DNA from 3 places in the Streptomyces sp. NPDC003034 genome. Region 1 is predicted to be linked to each of the others. Evidence: riboswitches for the same ligand, from Rfam matches in the RefSeq annotation. Region 1 holds a riboswitch; each other region holds the start of a gene.
What was found. Region 1 has a riboswitch for cobalamin ahead of ACWDX7_RS21915 (ribonucleoside-diphosphate reductase subunit alpha). Riboswitches for the same ligand answer to the same signal wherever they lie in the genome.

Region 1 (9,323 bases):
GCCGCGCGGTCGGCCGGGTCGGGCAGGTAGGTGTCGAGCAGCGTCAGATAGAACTGGACGTGCACGGCCTCCTCGAACAGCTGGCGCGACAGGTACAGGCGCGCCTCCGGGGAGTTGATGTGCTTGTAGAGCGTCAGCACCAGGTTGTTGGAGACGATCGAGTCGCCCGTCGCGAAGAAGGCGACCAGCCGGCCGATCATGTGCTGCTCGGAAGGCGTCAGCTTCGCCAGGTCGGCGACGTCCGAGTGGAGGTCGACCTCCTCCACCGTCCACGTGTTCTTGATCGCGTCCCGGTAGCGCTCGTAGAAATCGGGGTAGCGCATCGGACGCAGCGTCAGTTCGAAGCCCGGGTCGAGCAGGTTCTTGGTGATGCCGGGGTCGGTGGTGCTCATTACTGGCAGGCCTCGCAGGACTCGGGGTTCTCAAGGGAGCAGGCGAGCGCGTCCGCGTCGGCGACAGCCTGCGGGAGCGCTACGGGGGCAGAGGTCGCGGCGGCGGTGGTGGTGCCGCCCTGCGCGGCGCGGGCGATCTTCGTCGCCGGGCGGGAGCGCAGGTAGTAGGTGGTCTTCAGGCCCTGCTTCCAGGCGTACGCGTACATCGAGCTCAGCTTGCCGATGGTCGGCGTCTCCAGGAACAGGTTCAGCGACTGCGACTGGTCGAGGTACGGCGTACGGGCCGCCGCCATGTCGATCAGTCCGCGCTGCGGGATCTCCCACGCCGTGCGGTACAGCTCGCGGACCTCGGCCGGGATCCAGCCGAAGCCCTGGACCGAGCCGCTGGCGTCGCGCAGCGCCTCGCGGGTCTGGGCGTCCCACACGCCGAGCTTCTTCAACTCGTCCACCAGATAGGCGTTGACCTGGAGGAACTCACCGCTCAGCGTCTCGCGCTTGAACAGGTTGGAGACCTGCGGCTCGATGCACTCGTACACGCCCGCGATCGAGGCGATCGTCGCGGTCGGGGCGATGGCCAGCAGCAGCGAATTGCGCATGCCGGTCTTCGCGATGCGGGCGCGCAGCGCGTCCCAGCGCTCGGGCCAGTGCTGCTCGGCGCCCTCGTAGTGGTCGGGGTGCAGGACGCCGCGTGCGGTACGGGTACGCTCCCACGCCGGAAGCGGGCCGCTGCGCTCGGCGAGTTCCGCGGAGGCCTCGTAGGCGGCGAGCATGATGCGCTCGGCGATCTTCGTGGACAGGGCCTTCGCCTCGGCGGAGTCGAAGGGCAGCCGCAGCTTGAAGAAGACGTCCTGCAGGCCCATCGCGCCCAGGCCCACCGGGCGCCAGCGGGCGTTGGAGCGGCCGGCCTGCTCGGTCGGGTAGAAGTTGATGTCCACGACCCGGTCGAGGAAGGTCACGGCGGTGCGGACGGTCTCGTCCAGGCGCTCCCAGTCCATCACCTCCCGCCCGTCCCCGGCTCCCGTCAGCACGAAGGCCCCGAGATTGACCGAGCCGAGGTTGCATACGGCCGTCTCGCCGTCGTCGGTGACCTCCAGGATCTCGGTGCAGAGGTTCGAGGAGTGCACGACCGCGCCCGGCTCGGCGGTCTGGTTCGCCGTACGGTTGGAGGCGTCCTTGAAGGTCATCCAGCCCTGGCCGGTCTGCGCGAGGGTGCGCATCATCCGGCCGTACAGGTCGCGGGCGGGCATGGTCTTGCGGGCCAGTCCGGCGGCCTCGGCCTTGCGGTAGGCGGCGTCGAACTCGTCACCCCACAGGTCGACCAGCTCGGGCACGTCGGCCGGGGAGAAGAGCGACCACTGGGCGTCGGCGTTGACGCGGCGCATGAACTCGTCCGGCACCCAGTGGGCCAGGTTGAGGTTGTGCGTACGGCGCTGGTCCTCACCCGTGTTGTCGCGGAGCTCCAGGAACTCCTCGATGTCCGCGTGCCACGTCTCCAGGTAGACGGCGGCGGCGCCCTTGCGGCGGCCGCCCTGGTTCACGGCGGCCACGGAGGCGTCGAGGGTCTTCAGGAACGGCACGATGCCGTTGGAGTGGCCGTTGGTGCCGCGGATCAGCGAACCGCGGGCGCGGATGCGGGAGTACGAGAGGCCGATGCCGCCCGCGTGCTTGGAGAGGCGCGCGACCTGGTGGTAGCGGTCGTAGATCGAGTCGAGCTCGTCCAGCGGGGAGTCCAGCAGGTAGCAGGAGGACATCTGCGGGTGCCGGGTACCGGAGTTGAAGAGCGTGGGGGAGGACGGCAGATAGTCCAGGCGGCTCATCAGCCGGTACAGCGAGGCAACTTCCTCCACGGCGGCCACGCTGTCGTCCGCGGCGAGGCCGCAGGCCACGCGCAGCATGAAGTACTGCGGGGTCTCGATGACCTGACGGGTCAGGGGGTGGCGCAGCAGGTAGCGGCTGTGCAGGGTGCGCAGGCCGAAGAAGCCGAAGCGGTCGTCGGCGCCCTCGGCGAGGGTGTGCTCGACCAGGGAGTCGAGGCGGCCGGCATGGGTCCGTACGAACGCGGCCGTGCGGTCGGCGATGAGCCCCTCGCGGTGGCCGACCGCGACCGAGGCCGAGAAGGAGGTGGCGCCCTGGCCGACGGCCTCGTCGGCGACGGCCAGCGTCAGCAGGCGGGCGGCGAGCCGGGAATAGGCCGGGTCCTCGGAGATCAGGCCAGCGGCGGCCTCGGTGGCCAGAGCGCGCAGTTCGGCCTCGTCGGCGACGGAGCTGCGGCCCCGCAGCGCGGCGGCGGCGACGCGGCCCGGGTCGGTGTCGGGGAGGTCGGCCGTCAGCTCGGTGAGGGTGCGCAGCAGCGCGGCCCCGGGACCTTGCGGCGCGGACGGGTCGGACTCGGCGCGCGGTGCGGTGGGCGCGATGGTCACGGGGGAGCTCTCCCTCACTCGGCCCGGTCATCGGCGGGGCGGGGCGGGGCGCAGCGCATGCGGGCGTGCCGGATACGCGCACACCGCACGGCGTCCACCGGCCCAACCGCGAGGCCCGGACGTATCGGCACCCGGTTCGGTCGAGCCGGGCGCGCTGTCGGCAGGTCCTCGGACTTGCGGTGCACGAACGAGTGCACTTCATACCGTTGCGGGACAGTTCCGGATTCGCACCGGATTCCCCTGCGGCGACAGCAGCCCTGAGCATACATGTGGGGGCGGCCCCCGGCGGTAGCCCCCACATGTTGTGTCGTGTGCGACGCGCCGTCCCTGTGGCGTACCTCTCCGCTATCGTCGGAGAGAGCACCGTCGAGGAAGGCGAGCGAGGCATGACCGTGATGACTGACCGTCCCCTGATGCTGCCCGAAGAGTTCGAGGCCCTGGCGCGCATAGGCGCCCGCGAGATCGAGGGGCTGAGACTGGAATTCATCGACGGGAAGCTGGGGGCCAAGGCCGTGCCGGACGGGGACCATGACCGGATCGTTCTGTGGCTGGCCCGCCTGTGCATGCAGCACCGGCCGGAGCTGTGGCTTCATGTCGAGCGGGGGCTGAAGGTCCAGGAATATCGCTCGGGCAGAGTCCGGCCCGACGGGTGCTTGGCCCCGGATGACGCGTTTGTCGGCCAGGGAGAGTGGGCCGATCCCGCCCCTGTTCTCATGGTGGTCGAGGTCACCTCGTACGACTCCGACACGGATTCGCGTGACAGGAACGAGAAGCCCCGCGCGTATGCCGAAACCGCTATCCCCGTCTACTTGCTGATCGACCGGGACGCGTGCGAGGTCGTGGTACACAGCGAGCCCAATGGGCGGCGGTACGAGATGGTCCACACCGTTCACTTCGGCAAGGACGTCGAGCTTCCCGAGCCCGTCGGTATCACCCTCCCGACCGAGCCCCTCAAGGACTGGGTGCGCTGAACGCGAGGAAGGGCCCGCCGAATACGGCGGGCCCCCCGTACGTGTTCAGCAGCAGCGGAAGCCCTCGCGGGGGTCCGCCTCGCGGGCGTCCGTGCGGGCGCGTTCGAAGGCGCGGCGGGTCATGACCTCCGCGTCCGGGTCGTGGGAGCGGGCGTGGGTGACGTACCGGTCGTAGGCCGCCTCGCCCGAGAACTCCCGTACGTAGAACCGCACCCGCGCCAGCGTGCCGCGCAGGCTCATGACGCCGCGGGCTCCTTGACGCGGCCGCCGTTCGAGTCGAGCCCCGCGGCGGCGAGTTCCGCCTTCTCCTCGGCGGTCGCGATCAGCCCCGCCGGTGCGATGATCTTCGACTCGGTCCACGGCGCCTCGGAGAGCTTCACGGACTCCGGAGCGCTGATGGCCTTGAAGCAGGTCCGGGCCGCCTCCACCAGCACGACGATGATCAGGACCGCGAACAGCACCGACAGCACGCCGTCCACGGTGGCGTTGGTGACCACGGTGTGCATCTCGTCCATGGTCTTCGCCGGCGCCAGGACCTTGCCAGCCTCGATGCCCTCCTGGTACTTGTCGCGCTGCGCGAAGAAGCCGACCCGCACGTCCTGCGAGAAGATCTTCTGGTAGCTGGCGGTGAGGGTGACGGCCACGTCCCACGCGAGTGGAACACCCGTCACCCAGGCCCACTTCAGGCGCCCCGACTTGATCAGCAGCGTGGTGCAGACGGCCAGGGCGACCGCCGCGAGCAGCTGGTTCGCGATGCCGAACAGCGGGAAGAGCTGGTTGATGCCACCCAGCGGGTCCTTGACGCCGACCCACAGGAAGTAACCCCAGCCGCCGACGACGATGGCACTCGCGAGCCACACGCCCGGCTTCCAGCTGACGTCCTTGAAGGACTTGTGCACGTTGCCCAGGGTGTCCTGGAGCATGAACCGGCCGACCCGGGTGCCCGCGTCGACCGTCGTCAGGATGAACAGGGCCTCGAACATGATGGCGAAGTGGTACCAGAAGGCCTTCATCCCGGCGCCGCCGATCACGGCCGAAAAGATTTCCGCCATTCCGAGTGCGAAGGTCGGCGCGCCGCCCGTACGGGAGAGCAGGCTCGTCTCCTCGATGTCCTTCGCGGCCTGCGCGAGGGCCTCCGGGCTGATGGCGAAGCCGAAGTTCGTCACCGCCTGCGAGGCGCTCTCGACGGTGGTGCCGACGACGCCGCCGGGGGAGTTGACCGCGAAGAACAGGCCGGGCTCGATGATGCAGGCGGCGATCATCGCCATGACGGCGACGAAGGACTCGGTCAGCATCGCGCCGTAGCCGATGACCCGGACCTGGGTCTCCTTCTGGATCATCTTCGGGGTGGTGCCCGAGGAGACCAGCGAGTGGAAGCCGGACAGGGCTCCGCAGGCGATGGTGATGAAGACGAAGGGGAACATGGAGCCCGCGAAGACGGGGCCGTCGCCGCGGGTCGCGAAGTCGGTGACCGCGGGCATCTTCAGGGTCGGCATGGCGACGACCACGCCCACCGCGAGCAGCGCGATGGTGCCGACCTTCATGAAGGTGGAGAGGTAGTCGCGGGGCGCGAGCAGCATCCACACCGGCAGCACCGACGCGACGAAGCCGTACACGATCATCCATATGACCAGCGTCTCCTTCTCCAGCGTGAAGGTGCCGGCCAGCGAGGACTCGGCGACCCAGCCGCCCGCCACGATCGCGAGGAGCAGCAGCGCGACGCCGATGGCCGAGACCTCGGTGACCCGGCCGGGACGCAGCACGCGGAGGTAGAAGCCCATGAAGAGGGCGATCGGGATGGTCATCGCGATGGAGAAGACACCCCAGGGGGAGTGCGCCAGCGCGTTGACGATGACCAGGGCCAGCACCGCCAGCAGGATGATCATGATGGCGAACACGGCGATCAGGGCGGCGGCTCCGCCGACGGGTCCGATCTCGTCACGGGCCATCTGACCGAGGGAACGCCCGTCGCGGCGGGTGGAGAAGAACAGCGTGACCATGTCCTGGACGGCGCCGGCGAAGATGACGCCCACGACGATCCAGATGGTGCCCGGCAGGTAGCCCATCTGAGCGGCGAGCACGGGGCCCACGAGCGGGCCGGCGCCGGCGACGGCGGCGAAGTGGTGGCCGAAGAGCACCCGCCGGTCGGTGGGGTGGAAGTCGACACCGTTGTCGAGGCGTTCCGCGGGGGTGGCGCGGGTGCGGTCCACCTTCAGGACGCGGTGCGCGATGAAGCGGGCGTAGAAGCGGTAGCCGATCGCGTACGTGCCCAGCGCGGCGGCGAGCAGCCAGGCGGCCGAGACCTCCTCGCCGCGCGAGAGGGCCAGTACGCCCCAGCCGGCGGCGCCGATGAGGCCCACGAGCACCCACACGGCGACCGACTGCGGGGAAAGCCTCCCCGACGGGCGCGGGGAAGGCGAGTCCGGGCCCGTACCCGGACTCGCCGCGGCCCGTTCTGTTCCAGTTGCTTCCGGTTCCGGCATGGTCCTCGTCCCCTCGTCGATCACCTGCGTAAGCGCAGGGAATCTACGGGGGGTTGCCCGCTGAACGTAAGCCCCCGTCCGTATACCGGTACGAAACTGCGATGCGTGGTTCCGGTAGGGGGACCGGCTCCGGCCGCGCGGTGCGGGGCGCGGGGCGGGCGGGCCGGGCGGGCTGAGGCGGGGCGAAGGCCGGGCGCCGGGGGCCGGTTGGCGGGATCAGACGGCGGGGCGCTTGAGGCGGGCGACGAACTTGTAGCGGTCCCCCCGGTACACCGAGCGCACCCACTCGACCGGTTCCCCGTCGGCGTCCAGGGAGTGCCGCGAGAGCATCAGCATCGGCAGGCCCACGTCGGTGCCGAGCAGACCGGCTTCGCGCGGGCTCGCCAGCGAGGTCTCGATGGTCTCCTCGGCCTCGGCGAGGTGGACGTTGTACACCTCGGCGAGGGCGGTGTAGAGAGAGGTGTACTTGACGAGCGAGCGGCGCAGGGCGGGGAAGCGCTTCGCCGAGAGGTGAGTGGTCTCGATGGCCATCGGCTCACCGCTGGCCAGACGCAGCCGCTCGATGCGCAGGACGCGTCCGCCCGTGGTGATCTTGAGCAGTCCGGCGAGGGTGTCGTCGGCCGTCACGTACCCGATGTCCAGGAGCTGGGACGTCGGTTCCAGCCCCTGGGCCCGCATGTCCTCGGTGTAAGAGGTCAGTTGGAGCGCTTGCGAGACCTTGGGCTTGGCGACGAAGGTGCCCTTGCCCTGGATCCGTTCGAGCCGGCCCTCGACGACGAGCTCCTGGAGTGCCTGGCGGACGGTGGTCCGAGAGGTGTCGAATTCGGCAGCGAGCGTGCGCTCCGGGGGGACGGGCGTGCCGGGCGGCAGCGTCTCGGTCATGTCGAGCAAGTGCCGCTTGAGTCGGTAGTACTTGGGTACACGCGCCGTGCGGGTGGCTGGCCCGCCTTCCGGCTCCGTGATCGCCCCTTCGGTGGCCATCGCCGCCCGCCTTCCCGACTCCAGTTTCGCTGCCGTCACCGGCTCCTCCGATATGTGCGGTCACATCGTGACACGTATGGGGGGACAGGCCTTCTCTCTCCCCAGGTGTCGGTCCGATAACGGACCGATCACCCGCTCATTAGACCCTTGACACCCCTAAAGGTCTAGGCCAAGCTCCGGTTACTGGTCTAAACCAATATGGATCAGATCCCGGCCCCACGGGCAGTACTTGGTACGTACGTCACCGCGGTGGGCGAGGGAAGTTGCAGGCAGCATCCCTGAGGAGGGTGGCGTGAAGCGCAAGCTCATCGCGGCGGTCAGTGTCGCAGGCATGATGGCCGCAGTCGCGGCGTGCGGCAACGGCGGCGACGACAAGGGTAAGACCGACGCGGGCGGCGCCAAGGAGATCACCGTCTGGGTGATGGACGGCTCCGCGCCCAAGGCCTGGATCGACGAGGTCAACAAGGAGTTCTCGGCCAAGCACCCCGGTGTCACGGTCAAGGTCGAGGAGCAGAAGTGGACCGGCATCCAGGAGAAGGTCACCACCGCCCTCTCCGAGGACACCCCGCCCGACGTCCTTGAGCTCGGCAACACCCAGACCGCCGGCTACGCGGTCACCGGCGGTCTCGCCGACCTGACCGGCGACAAGGCCAAGCTCGGTGCCGACGCCTGGCAGAAGAGCATGCTCGCCTCGGCCGAGGTCGACGGCAAGCTCTACTCCGCCCCCTGGTACGCCGCCAACCGCGTCGTCATCTACGACAAGAAGGCCTTCGAGAAGGCCGGCGTCACCCCGCCGAAGACCCGCGACGAGTGGATCGCCGGGCTGGAGAAGCTGAAGGCGGCCGACCCGGCCTCGCAGCCGATCTACCTGCCCGGCCAGAGCTGGTACGTCCTCGCCGGCTTCATATGGGACGAGGGCGGCGACCTGGCCGTCAAGGACGGCGGCAAGTGGAAGGGCGGGCTGGGCACGCCGCAGGCCGCCTCCGCCATGGACTTCTACAAGAAGCTCCAGTCCTTCTCCACCGCCCCCAAGGACAAGGACGAGGCCAACCCGCAGCAGTCCACCGACGTCATCCCCAAGGGCGGCGTCGCCTCCTGGATCGGACTCGGCTGGGAGGCCGGCGGTGCGGAGAAGGCGCTGAAGGACGCGGGCAAGGAAGCCGACTTCGGCTACTTCCCGATCCCGGGTAAGACGGCCGACAAGACCAGCACCGTCTTCCTCGGCGGCTCGAACCTCGCGGTCGCCGAGCGCTCCAAGAACAAGGAGCTCGCCAAGGAGTGGCTGGCCCTCGCCGCCGGCAAGGACCAGATGACCAAGTACGCCGCCGAGACCAAGGGCGCGCTGCTCCCGAACCAGGCGGGTGCCAACTTCACCCCCGCCGCGGGCTCGTTCGCCGAGGCCATGGGCAAGGCCGGGGTCAACGGCAGGATCACCCCCGTCACCGCGGGCTGGGCGAACGTCGAGACCGAGCCGAACCCCATCAAGGAGTTCATGACCAAGGTCCTGAAGGGTGAGGACGCCGCCAAGGCGGGCGCGGACGCGGACAAGGAAATCGCGAACCGCATCAACAAGTAACCCCGCCCCGGGGGAGCACGCCCCGGGGGAGCACGCCCCGGGTCAGCACGGTGCGGGGAACCGCACACCGCAGTACCCGCACGACCCAGCAGTGTGAACGCACCGGGGGGTGCGGCAGGCACCCGGACGCCTGCCGCGCCCCCGGTCGCGCATTTGACTCCACAGTCAACCGCGAGGAAGCCAAGCCATGACCGTGCACTCCCAGGGAGCGACGACCCGCGCTCCACAGGACGCACCACACCAGTCCGCCGGACGGCCCCCGACGAAGGAGCCCGCCTCCGCGACCGGCCCCGAGCGGGGCCGTACGTCTCCTCGCGGCGGCAGAAGGCCGCTCCCCTCGGGGTGGCTGCCCTACCTGCTGGTCGGGCCCGCGGTGCTCAGCCTCGCGGTCCTGCTGCTGTACCCGCTGATCAAAAACGTGATCCTGTCCTTCCAGGACATCAACAAGATCGAGTTCATCCAGCGGAAGTACCCCTTCGCGGGATTCGGCAACTACACCC
Region 2 (9,323 bases), on a different contig from region 1:
CCTCGCGCACCAGGACATCACCGACCTGGATGTCCGCCGTGGCGATGCGCGGCAGTCCGTCACCGACGGACAGGTTCCAGCGCAGCAGCTCCTCCACGGCCTTGCCCATGCGCTCCGGGTGGGCGCGCAGGTAGCCGATGAGCTCGGGCCTCTGGAGCAGCGCGAGGACCGCGAGCACCAGGAACGCGGACGTGGAGACCGCGCCCGCCCCGAAGAGCGAGACGGCCACGGTCGCGAACATCTCATCGGTCAGGTGCGCCGACTCCGGGTCGGCCTCCCTCAGCTCAGCGAACCTTCCGAGGAGCCCCGTACGCTCCTCGGACGGCAGCGCGAGCTGGGCCCGGAGCTGCTCGGTGAAGTAGCCGACGTCCTTGTACCAGTTCAGGGCCGAGTCGGCGAAGGGCTCGCGGGCGGTCATGAACGCGACGTCCAGCCCCGACATCAGCCGGCGCCAGTCCGTGAACGGCACGCCCAGCACCTGGCAGTGCAGAGCCGCCGAGAAGGGGTCGGCGAACCCCGCCCGGAGGTCTGCCGGGGCGCCCTCGGCGACGATCTGGTCGACGAGGGTGCCGGCCATGGTCCGCAGCGCGTCCTGGAGGCCCTTCTGGCGCGGGTTGAGCGCCTTCATCACGGCGCTGCGCAGCCCCGCGCCGTTGATGTTGCCCATGTTGTTGACGACTTCGGGCGGGATCGTCAGCGCGTACTGGCGGGGGACCGCGGCGTTCGCGGTGTCCTTCAGGCTGAAGCGCTCGTCCTCCAGGACCTGCTTGGCCAGCGCGTAACTGCTCACCAGCCAGGCCGGATCCCCGGTGAGCGTACGGACCTTGGCGACCGGAGCCTGCGCGCGCAGCCAGTCGCACTCCTGCGGAAGCACGTCGCCGCGCCGCGAGAGAGGGAAGTCGAGGAGCGGCTGCTGCACCCGGCCCTCCCGGCCCTCAAGCTGCTCGACGCTCATCGGTGATCCTCTCGGTCGGTGCGTGGTGGGGTGCGGCGGCGGCCTCGGGCCGGACGACGGCATAGGCCTGGTTCCTCGTCGCGCGCAGGCCCCCGCCCCGCGCGAAGAGGACATCGGTGAGCGGCATCTTCACGTGGTAGGCCGCCACCGAGGAGGGCACGTCGAGAATGCTCGGAGTGTCCACGAAGAACGGCAGCTCGGCCGCGATGTAATCGAAGCAGACCTGTAGCTGGCCGTCTGTGATGGATTCACCTTCCGGAACCTTGGAACCGACAAAGTGAAGAGCCATCTGCTCGCAGCTCTTGCGGAATTCATCATCTGTTTCCAGAAAATGCATCACGCGCCGGTGCAGTAGTTGGTAAACGGGGTTCGACTGGAATTCGGACAGCGCCCTCACACGGATCTCGGCATCCGGAGGGCCTGATTCCTCCACGCCTTTGAGGATCCGTCGCCGGACCGCCTTGATCTCCTTCGCGGCCCGCTTCTCCGCATGCTCGCGGGAATACCCGAACGCGGCGAACATCCGGTCCACGTGGAGGTCCGCGTAGACGAAGTCCACTTGCGCGAAGCGGGTCGTGGCCCACTGGGCGAGACTGGTGATGCGCTCGGAGCTGAAGTAGCTGTTTCCAGGACTCACTCCGATGAGCACATGATCGCCGTCTTCCCAGATATGGCGGCAGGTGCGGGTGAAGGGCAAAACTTCAAATGATGCGTCAGCTGTCATCGTCACCTATGTGATCGCCCTTGTTGCTCGCTTGTCCCTGGGAGCCCTGCGCTCCCGGTGTGGCGGCAATGTCGGTACGTTATGCCGTGATCCCGGAACGTGACAAGTAGAGGCCGGAATTATTGGCCGGAATCTATGCTTCCGCCGTACGGAAGAGTAATGGAATTTCTATCTGCCGCTCGAATGGGACCCGACGTGGAACAGGGGTGGGCAGGCCGCTACCCTGAGCCGGTCAACAAGCACCAAGAAGGGGTGGACCCAGTGGCGGACATCGACAGCGCGAAGACGACCTTCGAGCGGTTCGACAAGGACGGCGACGGCTTCGTCACCGCCGATGAGTACCGGAGCGCCATGGCCGCCATGGGCGACGCGTTCGTCACCGGCCCGGTCGCGGACGCCGTGATCGCCGCCAAGGACGTGAACGGCGACGGCCTGCTGAGCTTCGACGAGTTCTGGTCCTCCGTGAACAAGACCTCCGTGAACAAGTAGTCCCCGCCGCCCGCCCCTTGCCCCGCCCGCTGCCGGGCAAGGGCGCGGCCAAGCGGCCAAGCGGTCAAGCCCCTGGGGACACGTCCCCGACGGGGCCGGACATGTCCTCGACCTCGCTGAGCGCCTCCCGCAGCCAGTGCAGCCAGAAGGTCTCCAGGGCGATCCCGCCGTGCAGGACGAGCCGGCGCAGCCGGTCCTCCACGGCGTCGCGCTCCGGCGGGAAGTCCTTCTCCTCGATGGCCTCGTACTGCGCCAACTGCCGCCGGTGCAGCTCCAGATGCCGCCGCAGCTCCGGGCCCAGACCCTGCGGCCCCACCACCCCCGCCGCGCGGATGCGCAGCAGCAGCGGGTCGCGCATCGGCTTCGGGTCCTGGCTCTCGCCGACCCACCGGGCGAGCTCCGCGCTTCCGGCGGGCAGGACCTCGTACTCCTTCTTCTGGCCCCGTACGGGCACCTCGCTGGGCAGCGCCCGGATCAGACCGGACTCCTCCAGCCGGCCGAGCTCGCGGTAGATCTGCTGGTGCGTCGCGGACCAGAAGTACCCGATCGACTTGTCGAACCGCCGGGTCAGCTCCAGCCCCGACGAGGGCTTTTCGAGCAGGGCGGTGAGGATGGCGTGCGGGAGCGACATGCGGCCATCCTAGGTTTGCGGCGCGGCTTTCACCGGCCGCCCGCTTGCGGCCCGGCTGCGGCCGGTCCACCGTGTACCGGCCGCCAGGCGGACAGGGCCTCGGGAGTGCGGGGCCCGGGAGCCCGCGCGCCCAGCAGGCCGTGGGCCCGCAGCAGCGCCGTCACCGCCGGGGACCAGGCCTGGCGCAGACCCGCTTCGGCCAGGAGCGCGGGATCGCAGAGCAGCGTGGCGGCCGCGCCCAGGCGGATGCCCGCCGGGGTCAGGACCGCCGCGTCGTCCGCCCAGCGCACGGCCAGGTCCACGTCGTGCGTGGCCATCACCACCGTGGTCCCGGCCGAACGCAGGCCCGCCAGGACGTCGAGCAGGCGCTCCTGTCCGTCCGGGTCCAACCCGGCCGTGGGCTCGTCGAGGATCAGCACGCGCGGCGCCATCGCCACCGCCCCCGCGATCGCCGCACGCTTGCGCTGCCCGTAGGACAGGAGATGGGTCGGGCGCTCCCGCAGCGCCGTGATGTCCAGCGCGGCCAGCGCCGCGTCCACCCGGGCCCGTACCTCCCCGGCCGGCAGGCCCAGGTTCAACGGCCCGAAGGAGACGTCCTGTTCCACCGAGGCCGCGAACAGCTGGTCGTCCGGATCCTGCACGACCAGCTGCACCGCCGTCCGCAGCCGGGTCAGGCCCGCCCGGTCGTACGTCACCGCCGCGCCGTCGAGGTGCAGCGCGCCCGAGACCGGCCGCAGGCCGCCGCTCAGCAGCCGCATCAGCGTGGTCTTGCCGCTGCCGTTGCGGCCCAGCAGGACCAGGGCCCGGCCCGGCACGATTTCGAAGTCCACGCCGGACAGCACCGGCGGGCCGTCCTCGTACGCGTAGCCGGCGCCCACCAGTTCCACCAACGGAATCACGGATACAGCTCCTTCAGGGCGAGGGTGACCGCGACCAGCGAGGTCAGCAAAACGGCGGATCCGGTCAGGAACCGCCAGGACAGCGCCGCCTCGGGTACGAGCACGCGCAGCGCGCCGTCGTAGCCGCGCCCCGCCAGGCCCACTTGGAGCCGGGCCGCGCGGTCGAAGGCCCGTACGAAGGCGGTCGCCGCGAGCCCGGCCAGGGAACGCCACGCCGCCGCCCGGCCGGCGTGCCCCAGGCGGGCCGCCTGGGCGCGGCGGATCTGCGTGAGGGAGTCGAGCAGCAGGAAGCCGATCCGGTACATGACCAGGGCCACGTCCACCACCGGGGCCGGCACCCCCGCCCGCACCAGCCTGGGCAGAACGTCCGAGACCGGCGTCGTGAAGGCGAACAGCAGCACGCCGAGCGAGGCGGCCGAGGTACGCAGCAGCAGTTCACCCGCGTGCCGGGGGCCGTCGGGGGCCAGCGAGACCAGCCCGGCCGGGCCGCCCACGGCGAACAGCAGCGGCGCCGCCCCGGTGAAGCAGAAGCCGAGCGGGATCCGGAAGGCCCGCCACAGCTGCCGCCCGGCCACCCCTGCGGGCCCCAGGAGCAGGGCCAGGGTGGCCGCGGCGACCAGCGGCCCGCCGGGCCAGGGCGGCAGGCACACCGCGGTGACCGTGAGCCCCAGGCCCAGCAGGGCCTTCTCCAGAGGGTGGCGGCGACGCCAGCGACTGCCGTGCGCCGCCACGTCGATCGGGAGCACTGCCCTACGCCTCCGGCGCGGTGGGCGATGCGGGGGAGGCCCCGGGCCCCTTCGCCGCACCGGCGGGACCGACAGCGGGCGCGGTTGCCGTTGCCGGAGCGGAGGTCGGCGCTGCGGCCGAGCCGGCCAGGCCCGCGGGGGCGGCCCCGTCCGGATCCGGCGCGGACCCGGGCCCGGTCACCGGAGCGGCCGGACCGGCACCGGCCGCGGGGGCGGCCCCGTCCTGGCTCGCCAGGCCCGCGGCGGCGATGGCGGCGCCCTGCCGGCGGCCCTTGCGGATGCCGAAGTAGTACGCGAGCACGCCCGCGCCGATCGCCGCCTGAAGGGCGAACAGCGCGGACTCGATCTCCCCGGACGGGGGCTCGTAGAGAGGGGAGAACCAGGGCTCGTAATCCGGCTTCAGCTCGCTGATGGCCGCCTCCGCCTGGGCGTCCGCGCCCGCGAAGGGCTCCTCCTTGCCCTCGCCCATTCCCAGGGCGAGCGGGAGCACGGCCAACGCCGCCACCAGGAGCAGCAACAGGCTATTGATCTTCGCGTTCCTGGTCATCAGACCGCCGCCTCCGGCTTCGTCTTGCCCTGCGTGAGCTTCGCGACCCCGAGACGGACCAGGTCCGACTTGCTGGACTGCATCAGCAGCCGCATCACGAGGACGGTCAGCAGCCCCTCGCTCACCGCGAGCGGGATCTGCGTGACCGCGAAGATGCCGCCGAACTTGGCGAGCGCGCCCGCGAATCCCGTACCGGGGTCGGGGAAGGCCAGCGCCAGCTGGACGCTGGTGACGCAATAGGTGACCAGATCGGCGAAGAAGGCGCCGAAGAAGACGGTCACCATCAGCGGCAGGCCGAAACGGCGGAGCAGCCGGTAGATCCCGTAGCCCGCCCAGGGCCCGGCGACGGCCATCGAGAAGACGTTGGCGCCGAGCGTGGTCAGCCCGCCGTGCGCGAGCAGCAGCGCCTGGAAGAGGAGGGTGATCGTGCCGAGTACGGCCATGATCGGCGGCCGGAACAGGATCGCCCCGAGGCCCGTGCCGGTGGGGTGGGAGCAACTGCCCGTCACCGAGGGGATCTTCAGCGCGGACAGGACGAAGGTGAACGCGCCGGCCGCCCCGAGCAGCAGCGTGCTCTCCGGATTGGCCTTCACCTCGCGGGTGAGGGCGCGGACACCGTGGACGACGAAGGGAGCGGACGCGGCGCCCCAGGCGACCGCGTGCAAGGGGGGCAGGAACCCCTCGGCTATATGCATGAGTAGGGAGACCTCTCCAGCACCTCGTGGATGGACAACGCGCCCCGGCCGGTCTCCTGGCTCACGGGTGCTGATGCCCGGTGCTCCGCCTTCCCGGGGTCGTACGGTTTCCCGCACGGTCCCAGTGGCTTTCCCGCAGGAGTGGAGCCGGACTTCCCGATCACAGTGGCGAGGGCCGCACCGGTTTCTCACCGGTTTCCCGAACACCAAGGCCCGCTGACCCTAGTCGGCCGCGCGGACCGGTAACAAACCGACCGGCGCGCGGGTGCGGTCGCGGAGCGCGCGGGCGCCGCGCACGCCGGTGCCTGCCGTCGCCGCCGCGGCCCGCCCGCCAGGGTCGCGGCATGGCGAAGACCGGCAGGGCCGGGCGGCCACTGCCGGTCTTGGCGGGAGGTCCTCAGCAGACGTTCGGGTGCGCGATGTCCACGACGAGCCGTTCGGGCGCGTGCAGGACCATGGTGGAGTACACCGGCTTGGTGTCGAAGGCCGCGCCGAAGGTCACGTACCCCTCGAAGTCGCCGGTGAAGGCGATTCCCTTGAGCTTGCTCAGGTAGATCTTCTGCAACCGGGGGCCCTGGTAGACGCTCTCCCCCTCCTCGGTGTGGGCGGCGGCGGGATGCAGGCGGATCTCCAGGAAGTACTTTCCGGCCAGCGGGACGGGCTTGCCCGACCCGTCGTAGTACAGCTGCGAGACGGGCGTGACGGTGTACCCGGGGACGTATCCCTGCAGGTCGATGACGATCCGGTCGTACGTGCAGTGTCCGCCCCAGCGGGCATTGACGACGAGCGGGGTCTGGGTCTGGGCCTGGGCCCGAGTGGCGGTGGCGGTGGCGGCGGTGGTGGTGCCGGCGGCGGAGGCCGGTGCGGCGAGCGCGAGAGCGGCGGTGAGCAGGGCTCCCGTGGCCAGGGCCACGATCCTGCGGTGACGTAGACGACGTGGGTGGCTCATGACGTCCCCCCGATTCTCCAGAGACGGGGACAATGCTGTCACCTGTAGAGACACCCGGCGCCGGTCCGCGGTTGCACTGGCCCGCCGTGATAATGGGGGCGTGTTGTGCGGACCTCGCCGGCCGGGCGGCACGCCTCAGCGGGCCAGCAGCGCGCTCAGCTCCGCGTCGAGGTCGAAGTGCCGCCGCTCCTCGCCGCGCGGCACCAGCTCCGTGAGCCGGCGGCACAGCCCGTGCACGTCCTTGGCCCGCGCGGAGACCACGCAGTTCTCCACGCCGTTGCCGAAGGCGAGGAAGATCCGCGTCTCGGTGCCCTTGCGTCGTGGCCAGATCTGTATGTCGCCCTCGCCGCTGGCACAGGTCACCCCGTCGAGCAGGAGGTCGCGCGAGAACACCCAGTGGGCCAGATGCATCCCGGCCCCCCGCAGGTCGAGGGAGACCTCGTAGGGGCGGTCGGAGCGGTAGGTGAAGGCTCCGCGGATCGGGATGTCGGCGGCTATGTCCTCCAACCGGAGCGGAAGGATGCGGTGTTCGGTAACGGCCACGGGTGTACCTCTCTCTCGGCGTGGGGTTTCCGCCCGCCCCTCGGGCCGGCCCACCCACGCCCCGCCCCTACCCCACCGCCGAGATTCCTCCCGCCGGACCGCCGCCCGGCCCGCGTGCGATGGAGCACCTGGCCCTGGTATCGCGACCGCGTAGTTGCACATCATCAGAATGCCGGCCCGTCCGTCACCGTCAGTGTGACCGGCAATCGGTGCACCGCTGTTTGTCGGCGTCGTAGCCCCGGTCGGCGTACGGACGCCGCGGCTTGTGCGGGGGCGTCCCCGCAGTCCCGCATCGGCGGGACGGGGTCCAGCAGCGGCGGGAGCTGGGTGACGTCGTGCCGGTTGCCGCCGGTGAGCGTGATGGCGAGCGGGGTCTCTGTGGGGACATCGCGCCACGCGACACCGGTCCGCAGCACGTACATGACGCCGGCGCGTGCCACTCGGTCGGGAACGCGCAGCCGCCCCGGGTGGCGACGGCGCCGTTCGGGAGTGGGCGGCAATAAGGACCGGCATGGCGGCCGGCGGGCGCGCACCTCGCCCCACGTCGCCCCGACCGCTCCGGAAGTCGCGCTCAGATCCGGAAGATCGCTCGCGCGCCGTATGTCACGCCGGCCGCCAGCACCGTCAGGGCACCCCAATAGACCACGGGCGACCACATCAGGACGTCGGGGCCGATCATGAGGATCGTGATGCTCACCATGAGCCAGCCGAAACCCATGGGCAGGAGGGTGATCAGCCGGCCGCTCGCGAGTGCCCAGGCGGCGACGCCGAGAGCGAGCCATGCCAGTGTCATCGAGGACCCCATGTCCGTCTGGGACGCCGGTGCGTACGTGCGGGAGTGTCCGAGCACCTCCAGGCCGACCACCTGGTCCTTCCATAACCGCAGTTGGGCTCGCTCCCCCGTCCTGGCCTCCGCGTACGCCTCCGCGCCGACCTCCAGCCACTGCGACCTTCCGGGCCACGCGACCTTCAGGGCGTAGGTCGTGGTGCAGCTCTCGCCACCGGTCGCGCCCGTGCTCGTACCGTTCGACGTGCAGCGCTCGCCGGTGTCCCGGTCGCGAACCTCGCCCATCCGAACCTGTACGCAGCCCTCGCCCTCGCACACGGGTGCCTGCCGGTAGACGTCGGTCGCCCGGTAACCGTCCACGATCGCCTGGGCGGAGAGGAGACCACCGAGCGCCGCGGCCAGGACGACCAGTCCCAGCAACCAGTAAGGCAGCCGCTGCTCGTACCAACTCTCCCTGTAACCGGTCCCCTTCACCCTGTGCTGATACCCGGCGACCACACCCCGCATACGGGAACCAGACGAATGGCCGCAGACCCGGCGCGGCCGCTCACCACCATCGGCCCGTGCCAGTCACTTTCCGTCGGTGATGTAGTAGTCGTTCTTGAGGTACTCCAGGGTGTAGCTGCCCAAGTCCTCGTCGGAGAAGGTGGCGGAGGACCGGACCGCTTCGAGCGGCATTTCGATCTTGTCGAGGGTGCGCACGCTGACGCGTTGCGGATCTACCGTCGCGGTCTGCAGGGCCTTCTTCTGCTCGGGTGAGATCATCTGGAACACGATCACGTACGTCGACGTGCACGGACCGAAACCCTGCTCCTCCGCCTTCTTCGCGCCGGGCCCGGCCACTTCGCAGACCGTGCCGATGTCCTCACGCCCGAGGCCGTGGAGGTACTGCTCGTACCGCTGGATCGCGCGCTCCTTCGTCTTGGGCGCGGGCTGGTCACCGCTCACAGTGGCCGACGGCTTCTCGGTTCCGGCGGACGCGGACGGCGTGCCCGACGGCGCTTTCGCCGATGTGGACGCGGACGGCTGGGAAGGCTTCGCGTCAGCGTTGTCCTTCGCTTTCTCCGGACCGCACCCGCACGCCACCAGCGCCACGCATCCCGAAACCGCCAGGCTCACGATCGTGCGCGTCTTCATCAGATCCCCTCCACCAGCCGACTCTCCATCAAGAGTTCACGCCCGATCCGACGGAACGGTTCCCGACCGCGACCCGCCCCACGGACCGGACAGCGGGGGCCGACACCCGTGGGGATACCGTACGCGGCTACACGCGGTGGCGGGCACATTCGGCCGTACGGGGCTGCCCTGGCAGGGCCACGACGGGACGGCACCTCCGGACCGGTTCGGGCCCGGCTACG
Region 3 (9,323 bases), on a different contig from region 1:
CCGACGTCAACAGCCAGGAGCCCGCCCGCATCCACCCTCCGCTGGATGAGGACGGAAACGTGCTCCCCGAAAGCTGACAACAGCCGGTCACTGTGGATCGTTGACCGTCGCATGACGCCGCCGCTTGAGTTGCTCTTCATGCCTCGGCAAGCTCGATCACCGCATCAGATCGCGCAAGTCGCCGGCGAGCGAGGCGATCGCCTCGGGATTGCGCGGGCTCTCCACCAGCTCCGCGTAGTCGAGGACGACGATGCGGTCGTGCTTGATCGCCGAGACGTCCTTGAGCGGCGGGTAGGACTTCAGGAAGTTCCGCTTCTCCTCGGCGCCGGTGTCCCCGTAGTCGTTGATCACGATCACCTCCGGGTCCCGCTCGACGACCGTTTCCCAACCCACGGTGGTCCAGCTGTCCTTGAGGTCCTTCATGACGTGGTCGCCGCCCGCCTTGGTGATGATGTCGTGCGGCCCCGCGTACGCACCCGAGGTGAAGGGCCTGTCGCGGCCGTCGTCGTAGAGGAAGACCCGAGGCCGCTCGGCTCCCTGCGGGGCCATTGCCTCCGCTTCGGCCACCTGCTTCCGGAACTTCGCGATGAGGGCCTCAGCGCGGTCCGCGACGTCGAAGAGTTTCCCGAGGTTCCGCAGGTCGGTGTAGAGCGCCTCAAGCGGCGGCATCACACCGCGCGCCTTGTCCGTCCCGTTGCGGCAGGACTCGGTCAGCAGGTACGAGCCGATACCGACCCTCTCCAGCTCTGCGGGGGTGAAGCCTTCCGCCTCGTTGAAGCCGTAGTTCCAGCCCGCGAACACCAGATCCGCGCGGGCGTTGAGCACCAGCTCCTTGTTGATCGTCTTCTTCGACAGCCACTCGGTCTTCTGATAGGCGTCCTTCCAGGGGACGGAGTCGAGATCGCCCTTGTCATCGGGCATGACGTAGCCCGCCATACGGTCCTCCAGGCCGAGCGCGAACATGATCTCCGTGATGCCGACGTCATTGGTGACCACGCGCTGCGGCGCGGCGGCGTAGGTCTTCTTCTGTCCGCAGTTCTCGATGGTCACGGGATACGGGCCGCCTGCCTTGGCCGGGCCCTCCCCGCCCTCGGGGGCGGTGACCTGCGCGCCGCAGCCGATGAGGGTCAGGGCAGCGGCCAACGCGAGAGCGGCGGGGCGTACGAACGAGTGCATCGGGGCTCCTCAAGAAGCGGGCTGAGCAGGCTGAGCGGGCGGGAGTAGATCGAAGAGCAGGTGCAGCGCCCCGGACTCGGGGTGCGGCACGCGGTGCGCCCGCACGCCGAAGACCTCGGCCAGCAGTTCGGGTGTGAGTACGTCGTACGGAGCGCCGCTGGCGACGATCCGGCCGCGCTCGATGACGTAGAGCAGGTCGCAGTGGACGGCGGCGAGGTTGAGGTCGTGGAGTGCGGTGAGCACGGTCAGCCGACTGCCGCGCACCAGGGACAGCACTTCCAACTGCTGCGCGATGTCGAGGTGGTTGGTGGGTTCGTCCAGGACGAGTACCTGCGGCTGCTGGGCCAGCGCGCGGGCGATCAGGACCCGCTGCTTCTCCCCACCCGAGAGCGTGAGGAAGCCGCGGTCGGCAAGATGGCCCGCGCCGACCCGCGCCAGCGCGGCCTCGCACGCCTGCCGGTCCCCGGTGGTGGCGCGGGCCGCGCCGCTCTGGTGCGGCAGCCGTCCCATCGCCACGACCTCGGTGACCGTGAAGTCGAACTCGGTGACCGACTCCTGGGGAAGCGCGGCCAGCCGGCGGGCTCCTTCGCGCGCGCTCATGGCGTGCAGGTCCTCCCCGCCGAGCCGCACCGTGCCGGCCACGGGGCGCAGCGCCCGGTAGACGCAGCGCAGCAGGCTGGACTTGCCGCTGCCGTTGGGTCCGACCAGTCCGACGAGCTGCCCGGCCCCCACTGCGAGGGTGATGTCCTCCACCAGCCGCGCGCCAGCGATCTCGACCGTCAGGTCATCGATGTCGATCCGCATCACGCGCCTCCGAGGGTGTACGAGCGGCGGCTCATCAGCAGGACGAAGCACGGCACGCCGATGACCGCGGTCAGTACACCCACCGGAAGCTCGGTCGGTGCCATCACTACGCGGGAGAGGATGTCCACCCAGATCATCAGGACCGCGCCCGCCAGCGGTGCGACGGCCAGCACTCTGCGGTGGTCGGCGCCGACCAGCATGCGTACGCCGTGGGGAACCATCAGTCCGACGAAGCCGATCGCGCCACTGACGGCGACGACGGCGCCGGTGACGGCGGCGCAGACCACGAAGAGCTCCTTGCGCAGGCGTCCCGCGTCCACGCCGAGCGCGGCCGCCGTCTCGTCGCCCATGGCGAGCGCGTTCAGCCTGCCCGCCGACAGCGTGAGATGAGCGAGGCCCGCGAGCACGACACCCGCGGCAATGGGCAGGGAGGACCAGTTGGCCCCGCCGAGGCTGCCGAGCATCCACATCATCGCGGAGCGGGCCGCCTCGCCGCGCTCGGCCGCGAACACCATGAACGTGGTGACGGCCGAGAACCCGTAGCACATCGCACTGCCCGTGAGGACCAGCCGCATCGGGGTCAGACCACCGGCGGTACGGGCGATCGCGTACACCAGCATCATGGCGAGCAGCGCGGAGAGGAACGCGGCGGTGGACAGCGCCCAGATACCGAGCACGCCCAGCGCACCGAAAAGCAGGACGGCGTTCGCTCCGACGGCCGCGCCCGAGGAGATGCCGAGGGTGAAGGGGTCCGCGAGCGCGTTGCGGACCATCGCCTGCACGGCGACGCCGATGAACGAGAGCCCCGCGCCGACGACCGCGGCCAACAGGGCTCGCGGGAAGCGCAGTTCCCAGACGATGGCGTACGCCGGCACCTCGCCGGGGGCTATCGCCCCGCCCGTCAGCCCGGACCAGAGATGACGCAGCACCTCGCCCCAGGAGAGTCCGGAAGCCCCGATCCCCGCCCCGCAGACGACGGAGAGCACCAGTGCGGCGGACAGGGCTACGAACAGGGGTGGCACTGGTACGCGCCGTGGCGGCGCCGGCCCGGTGCCCGTGCGGGGAGCGTACGGCGGCGCGGCGGTGCTGCTGTGTTCGACGGGTATGGCCACGGGCGGATCGCCTTCGCCTCGGGCCGTGCCACACGCCAAGGGAGCAGACCACGACGCGGTGCGTGCGGCGCAGCACCCTCTCGCAGTCCACGGCGAATTGTCAGGAGCCTTCACCGCCGCGGGTAATCGGGCTTGCGGGGACGGACCTGCGTACAGGTCCCGTCACCGCTTACCGTTGCGGGTCAGCGCCGGACTTCCACCGGACTTCCCCCACGGGGCGTGTGCAGCCTATCGCGCTCCCCGCAGGGCACGTGCCGGGACCAGCCGTGAACGGACGCCCCGGACAGGAGGCGGGTGTGCGCGGGCCACCGCAGGGCGGAGGGTGCGCCGGCGGTCGGCCGACTGTCCGGTCAGCCCAGTCGTCTGGTCGGCCCTCAGCTGTGCGGCACGGGCCCGTGCTCGCCGCAGCGGAACGGCTCCCCCTCGGAGAGGGGGAGCCGTTTCCGTCCGGGTGGGACCGTGTCGCTCAGGCGTGGCTGTGGTGGCGCTTGTTGCCGGTGACCAGTCGGTAGACGGCGAGGAGGATGACGGAGCCGACGATGGCGGCGATCCAGGTGGAGAGATCGAAGAAGCCGTCGATCGAGTCGACGCCGAAGATGACCTTCCCGAGCCAGCCGCCGAGCAGGCCGCCCGCGATACCGATGAGCATGGTGATGATGATGCCGCCCGGGTCCTTGCCCGGCATCAGAGCCTTGGCGATGAGGCCCGCGAGCAGTCCGATGAGGATCCAAGCCAGAATGCCCATGATGCGTCTCCTACCTCGATGAATAAAGCCGGTGTTAACGATCGTCTTTACCGTGCGGAGGTTTCCAAACGTCCCCATCCCTTGATCATTTTGCAGACCCGGGTCTGGCCACGCCCGGCAGGGCTGGGCGCGGGCCGGTGGTCGCAGGCCCGGTTCGCGGGCAGAGGAGCCGGCCGTGAGGGGGGTGGGGGCTCGGCATGCGAGGGGTGAGGGACCGCCGTAAGGTAGAGCGGGTGGCCGATCGCGCCGTCCGCAGGACGTGAAGAGCGACGCGTGCGCTGTGCCCGGCACGCATCCGCCTGTCGCTGAGGTGGGGACGCCCCAACCGCAACTTTCCGTCCGTCGAGAAGCGTTGCGGCCATTGCGCCGCCGCATCAGCCCCTGGAGGGCTGATGTGCCCACCCCGCCGGATATCGGCGCTCTTTCGCGTACTCGTCCCGCACGGACATCTTCAGCGCTGACCAGTCTGGCGTCCACCAGGTACACCGGGAGGTTATCCATGGCGGTTCTGTGCAAGCCGGCCATCGCGGTCCCCGAGTACGTCATCACCAACGAGGAAACACTTGAGCTGGCCCGGCGCCTGCATGGCGACCATCCGCAGCTGAGTCTGGCCCTGCGGCTCATCGAGAACACCGGGGTGCGCGAGCGGCATCTGATCCAGCCCATCGACGCGGTCCTGCGGCATTCCGGCTTCGATGTCCGCTCCGCGGTGTACGAGGCGGAGTCGAAGGCCCGTGTGCCGGCCGTGGTGCGCACGGCGCTCGCCGAGGCCGAACTGGAGCCGCGGCAGATCGACTTGATCGTCTACGTCTCCTGCACCGGCTTCATGATGCCGTCGATGACGTCGTGGCTCATCAACACAATGGGCTTCCGTCACGAGACCAGGCAATTGCCGATCGCCCAGCTGGGGTGCGCCGCCGGAGGGGCTGCCATCAACCGCGCCCACGACTTCTGCCTGGCCCACCCCGGCGCCAACGTCCTCATCGTCGCCTGCGAGTTCTGCTCCCTGTGCTACCAGCCCACCGACCTGAACGTGGGCTCGTTGTTGTCCAACGGGCTTTTCGGCGACGGCATCGCGGCCGCCGTGGTCCGCGGGCGGGGCGGCACCGGGGTGCAGCTGGAGCACAATGCCTCGTACCTCATCCCGGACACGGAGGACTGGATCTCCTACGCGGTTCGCCCCACCGGCTTCCACTTCCAGCTCGACAAGCGTGTGCCCGGCACCATGGAGCCCCTCGCACCGGTCATGCGCACCGTCGCCGAGGAACACCACTGGAACGCCAGCAAGCTCGACTTCTACGTCATCCACGCCGGAGGCCCGCGCATCCTGGACGACCTGAGCTACTACCTCGACGTACCGCCGGAGGCATTCCGCTTCAGCCGCGCCACCCTGACCGAGTACGGCAATATCGCAAGCGCGGTCGTGCTGGACGCCTTGTCGCGCATGTTCGACGAAGCATCAGCCTTCGACGGGCACCGGGGCATGATCGCCGGCTTCGGCCCGGGCATCACCGCCGAATTCTCCCTGGGGACCTGGTCCACCGGATCCGATGACCAGGAGTGACCCGCGCGCACCGGCGGCCGAGTGCGGCGAGGCCGCCGCGCCGTTGACGCCGTGCGGGGGTCAGGAGGGCGGGCGGGCGGCCAGGGCTTCGGCAGCGGTGGGGTAGGCGCGGAACACATCCTTCAGGCCGGTGAAGTGCAGCATGCGGCTCAGCCGGTCGGGGATGGCGACCAGCACCACGCTTCCTTCCGCCTGCTGGGCGCAGCGCCAGATGCCGACCAGGGCGCTGAAGCCCGATGAGTCGCAGAAGGTGACCTGGTGCATGTCCAGGACCAGGTGGCGGCGGCCCTGCTCGATCAGGGCCAGGGCCTGGTCGCGTACGGAGGGAGCGGTGTCGTGGGTGAGTTCGCCGGTCACGGTGGCTATGGCGAGGTCGCTGTCGATGTACTGGCAGGTCAGGTGGACGGTGGGGCTCACGGGCGTCTCCTGGGCTGCGGGCCGGTAGGGGCGGTGGCCGCGGCGATGGTGGGTGCGACGCCCGTGACACCGTCCACTGCGGTGTCACGGGCGGGGACGGTCAGGGCGGGGACGGACAGGGCCAGCAGGGCGACGTCGTCGTCGGCGCCCTGGGGCAGGGTGTCGATGAGGTCGACGGTGTCCTCGATGAGTGCGGTGGCGTTCAAAGGCCGGGTCCGGCCGGTCAGGAAACGGGCCAGCCCCTCCTCGCCGATCATCGTGCCGTCCTCGGTGCGGGCTTCGATGAGCCCGTCGGTGTAGAGCAGCAGCGCCTCGCCGGGGGCGAGGCGAAAGGTGCGGGAGGCGAAGGAGGCCTCCGGCAGGGCGCCGATGAGCATGCCGCCCTGGAGGTGGACCGGGTCGGCCAGCCGGCTGGTTCCGTTCATGCGCAGGTGGTAGAGCGGGGGGTGGCCTCCCGTGGCCACCGTGACGGTGAAGGAGTCGTCCCCGGCGGGTTCGAGGATGCCGAAGACGGCGGTGCAGTACCGGGTGCCGACCGCGGGGTCCAACAGCAGCGCGCTGTTGAGCGCGGTCAGGACGTTGTGGGGGTCGGGGTCGATCAGGGCGGCGGCGCGCAGGGTGTAGCGGGTCAGCGAGGTCACCGCGGCGGCCTCGGGGCCTTTGCCGCACACGTCTCCGAGGAAGAACGCCCACCGGCCGCCGTGCAGCGGGAAGACGTCGTAGAAGTCGCCGCCCACGTGCTGCGGGGAGGCGGCGGCGTAGTGGCAGGCCAGCTCCAGGCCCGGCACCACCGGGAGGGCGGACGGCAGCAGGGTGCGCTGGAGGGTCGCGGCGAACGTGGCGAGAGCGGCCGTGTCGCGTTCGGCCCGCTTGCGCGCCTCCTCCTGGACCTTGCGGCGCTCCTGCTCGGCGCGCACGGCGTTCAGAGCCGCCAGGCGCATCTCCAGTTCGTCCAGCACGATCGCGGCCAGATCCGCGAGGGTGGCGGTGTCGTCGCCGGTGATGTCGCGCGGCTTGGTGTCCAGGATGTTGACGGTGCCCAGCCGGTGTCCGTCGTGGGTGATGATCGGCGCCGCGGCATAGAACCGCACGCCCATGGGGCCCGTCACCAGGTCGTTGGTGCGGGCGACCGGGTCGAGGAGGGTGTCGGGGATCACCAGGGTGTCATCGGTGAGGATCGCCGAGGTGCACAGTCCGGGCCCGCGGCTGATCTCGCTGACGCCGTCCAGGCCGTGGGCGGCCTTGAACCAGATCCGGTCCTCATCCACGATCGTGATGGTTGCCACCGGCACCTTGAACAGCCGTGCGATCATCGCGGCGATGCGGCCGAACGCCCCGTCGGGCGGGGTGTCCAGTATGTCGTAGCGGCGTACCGCCTCCAGCCGGGCGGCCTCGTCCACCGCGCTGAGCACGGGCCGCTGTTGGGGAATCTTGTCCCGCCCGACCGCGTGTTGTGCTCGCGGCATGGCTTCCACGCTCCTCGTCGGCCCGGTGCTCGCGCCCAGGGGTCGTAATTGGTTGCAACGTGAAAGCAGAAAGGGGACGGGCGGCCGTCCGGACCCGGACGGCCGCCCACGCACGCTTACAGACCGAGGTAGAAGCGCACGGTCGTGCCGTCGTCCCCGGTGTGCACGCGTACCAGATCGGACACGTAGTGGACCAGCATCAGGCCCCGGCCGCCCACCTGCCCGTGCGTCGGCGGGCGGCGGCCGGCCAGCGGATCGGTCAGCCGGCCCGCGTCACGGACCTCGACCACGAGCTGCCCCTGCTCGGCCCAGACCGCGAGCGTCCCGCGGCCTCCGCCGTGCACCACGCTGTTGGTCGTCAGCTCGGCGACCGCCAGCTCCACGTCCAGCAGCCGCTCCCCGGCCATGCCCAGCCGCGCGGCCTGGGCGAGAGCGAACCGGCGGGCCGCCGGAAGGTCCTCCCTGCCGTAGGAGAGGACCGCGGCGTCCGGCATCGTCGGCAGCTCCTGGTTGTAACGGGAGACGACCGCCTGCCAGTCGTAGACGTCGCTGACCGACTCACTGCCGTCCCCGCTGATGAGGGTCGGGTGGGTGACCTTCGCATCGGCGATCACCTGCGGATCCAGCCGCACCTCGTCGTACGGGCACAGGATCGTCACCGCCCTGCCCTCGAACGCGGCATTGATCAGAGCCTCGTGCTGCGCACACGCCGGGTACTCCACCGCGCTGCGGCCGGCCCAGATCGGCTCACCGATGATCCGCACCCGCCCCTGCGGGTGCGCGTCGGCGAACCCGCGCAGCACCTTGGGAATGATCCGCCCGGGATTGCGGCCGGCCTCGGTCATGTCCAGGAACAGGATGCCCTCGGCGTCCGCGCCCAGCCCGCTCTTGATCAGCTCCAGGTTGGGTCCGGGCACCGCGACGGCCATCGGTTCACCGTTGGCCAGACCCTCGCGCAGGAACGACGCCGTCTGCTGCGCGTACTCCTGCTCGGTGCGGTAGAACAGGGCGGGGTGCACGAACGCCTCGTGGGTGGTCACCGTGTTCATCACAGCGCCACCTCGATCCGCTCCAGAGCCGGCCAGAACATCTCCAGAACCCGTCTCAATTGCGGCGGTGGATGCTCGACCACGACCCGCCCGCCCGGCAGGCCCATGGCGGTGGCCGCCAGCGCGCTGACCCCGGCCACGTCGACGAACGCCACGTCCGACAGCTCCACGTACGATACGCCCTCGTGCCGCCGGGCCAGCTCCGTCAGGGCCTGCTCCCAGGACGAACGCGTGAGGACGCTGATCTCACCGCGGGCACGTATGCCGGAACGACCGGGCAACGCGCTCACCTCCAAAAAGGCGGCCTTGCCGGGCATCGCCTGGCCGATCCCGCCCACCGCATGTGGGGCATCCACGCTCGGACTCCTTCACATCAAGCCACCTGCCGGCTGCCCCAGCACGGGCTGGGGAAAAACTCCCCCAGCGGAGCAGTGTATCCCGCCGGACAAACCACCCGCCGGAGGGCCATATGGGCCCGGCCCCCGGCCTCCCGGCCCCCACCCCAGCCCCAGCCCCAGCCCCAGGGCAATGCCCCGGCCCGGCTCGGTGGCCCCGCTCCCACGGTCCGCCGTCGAACCGGCTCGGGTGACCAGGTATCAACGATGGTGGAAGAGCTTCAGTGCTCGCAGAGGGAGAATTCTCGTTCGTAGAGCTGCTCGTTGTGTTCGTCGAAGAAGAACTTGCGCTCCTGCATGAGTTGTTCGCGGTAGCCCTTGGCCTCTTCGAGCGTCATGGTCGAGGTGTCGGACCATGGTTGCTGCGGTGGCACATCGGATGTCGAGACGATCTTTTGCGACGGGTCGACCAGGAAGAACGCGAGAATTTTGCGATATCCCGGGCGAGTGGGGTCTGCGAGGCGGAATGAGCCGACACGGTGTTGCAGGATGTTCGGGAACGCCAGACAGCGGCCCGCTGGGGTCGCTACGGATCCCAGCACCTGGTTCAGCGCGTCTTCGTCCTGAAGGCCGTAGACCTCACGCAGACCGTCGT

Region 2: it holds a riboswitch for cobalamin, as region 1 does, so the genes downstream of both, ACWDX7_RS23090 (energy-coupling factor ABC transporter permease) here and ACWDX7_RS21915 (ribonucleoside-diphosphate reductase subunit alpha) in region 1, are expected to answer to the same signal.
Region 3: it holds a riboswitch for cobalamin, as region 1 does, so the genes downstream of both, ACWDX7_RS14355 (FecCD family ABC transporter permease) here and ACWDX7_RS21915 (ribonucleoside-diphosphate reductase subunit alpha) in region 1, are expected to answer to the same signal.

What each region holds. Positions count from the first base shown of each region.
Region 1 is NZ_JBSFTS010000023.1:62,113-71,435, forward strand. It holds gene ACWDX7_RS21910 (ribonucleotide-diphosphate reductase subunit beta) at 1-392, opposite strand, end outside; gene ACWDX7_RS21915 (ribonucleoside-diphosphate reductase subunit alpha) at 392-2,812, opposite strand; cobalamin riboswitch at 2,955-3,087, opposite strand; gene ACWDX7_RS21920 (Uma2 family endonuclease) at 3,199-3,783, shown strand; gene ACWDX7_RS21925 (YbdD/YjiX family protein) at 3,829-4,023, opposite strand; gene ACWDX7_RS21930 (carbon starvation CstA family protein) at 4,020-6,266, opposite strand; gene ACWDX7_RS21935 (GntR family transcriptional regulator) at 6,483-7,247, opposite strand; gene ACWDX7_RS21940 (extracellular solute-binding protein) at 7,540-8,823, shown strand; gene ACWDX7_RS21945 (carbohydrate ABC transporter permease) at 9,011-9,323, shown strand, end outside.
Region 2 is NZ_JBSFTS010000025.1:88,022-97,344, reverse strand. It holds gene ACWDX7_RS23125 (cytochrome P450) at 1-955, opposite strand, end outside; gene ACWDX7_RS23120 (tRNA-dependent cyclodipeptide synthase) at 936-1,679, opposite strand; gene ACWDX7_RS23115 (EF-hand domain-containing protein) at 1,941-2,168, shown strand; gene ACWDX7_RS23110 (PadR family transcriptional regulator) at 2,233-2,799, opposite strand; gene ACWDX7_RS23105 (energy-coupling factor ABC transporter ATP-binding protein) at 2,829-3,698, opposite strand; gene cbiQ (cobalt ECF transporter T component CbiQ) at 3,695-4,444, opposite strand; gene ACWDX7_RS23095 (energy-coupling factor ABC transporter substrate-binding protein) at 4,449-4,991, opposite strand; gene ACWDX7_RS23090 (energy-coupling factor ABC transporter permease) at 4,991-5,686, opposite strand; cobalamin riboswitch at 5,716-5,912, opposite strand; gene ACWDX7_RS23085 (AMIN-like domain-containing (lipo)protein) at 6,084-6,635, opposite strand; gene ACWDX7_RS23080 (SsgA family sporulation/cell division regulator) at 6,771-7,178, opposite strand; gene ACWDX7_RS23075 (hypothetical protein) at 7,343-7,618, opposite strand; gene ACWDX7_RS23070 (hypothetical protein) at 7,750-8,439, opposite strand; gene ACWDX7_RS23065 (hypothetical protein) at 8,536-8,913, opposite strand.
Region 3 is NZ_JBSFTS010000011.1:93,267-102,589, reverse strand. It holds gene ACWDX7_RS14370 (DUF5954 family protein) at 1-77, shown strand, start outside; gene ACWDX7_RS14365 (ABC transporter substrate-binding protein) at 157-1,176, opposite strand; gene ACWDX7_RS14360 (ABC transporter ATP-binding protein) at 1,186-1,980, opposite strand; gene ACWDX7_RS14355 (FecCD family ABC transporter permease) at 1,980-3,002, opposite strand; cobalamin riboswitch at 3,192-3,325, opposite strand; gene ACWDX7_RS14350 (GlsB/YeaQ/YmgE family stress response membrane protein) at 3,559-3,837, opposite strand; gene ACWDX7_RS14345 (type III polyketide synthase) at 4,337-5,401, shown strand; gene ACWDX7_RS14340 (STAS domain-containing protein) at 5,462-5,818, opposite strand; gene ACWDX7_RS14335 (PP2C family protein-serine/threonine phosphatase) at 5,815-7,284, opposite strand; gene ACWDX7_RS14330 (anti-sigma factor RsbA family regulatory protein) at 7,401-8,333, opposite strand; gene ACWDX7_RS14325 (STAS domain-containing protein) at 8,333-8,650, opposite strand; gene ACWDX7_RS14320 (DUF4246 domain-containing protein) at 8,950-9,323, opposite strand, start outside.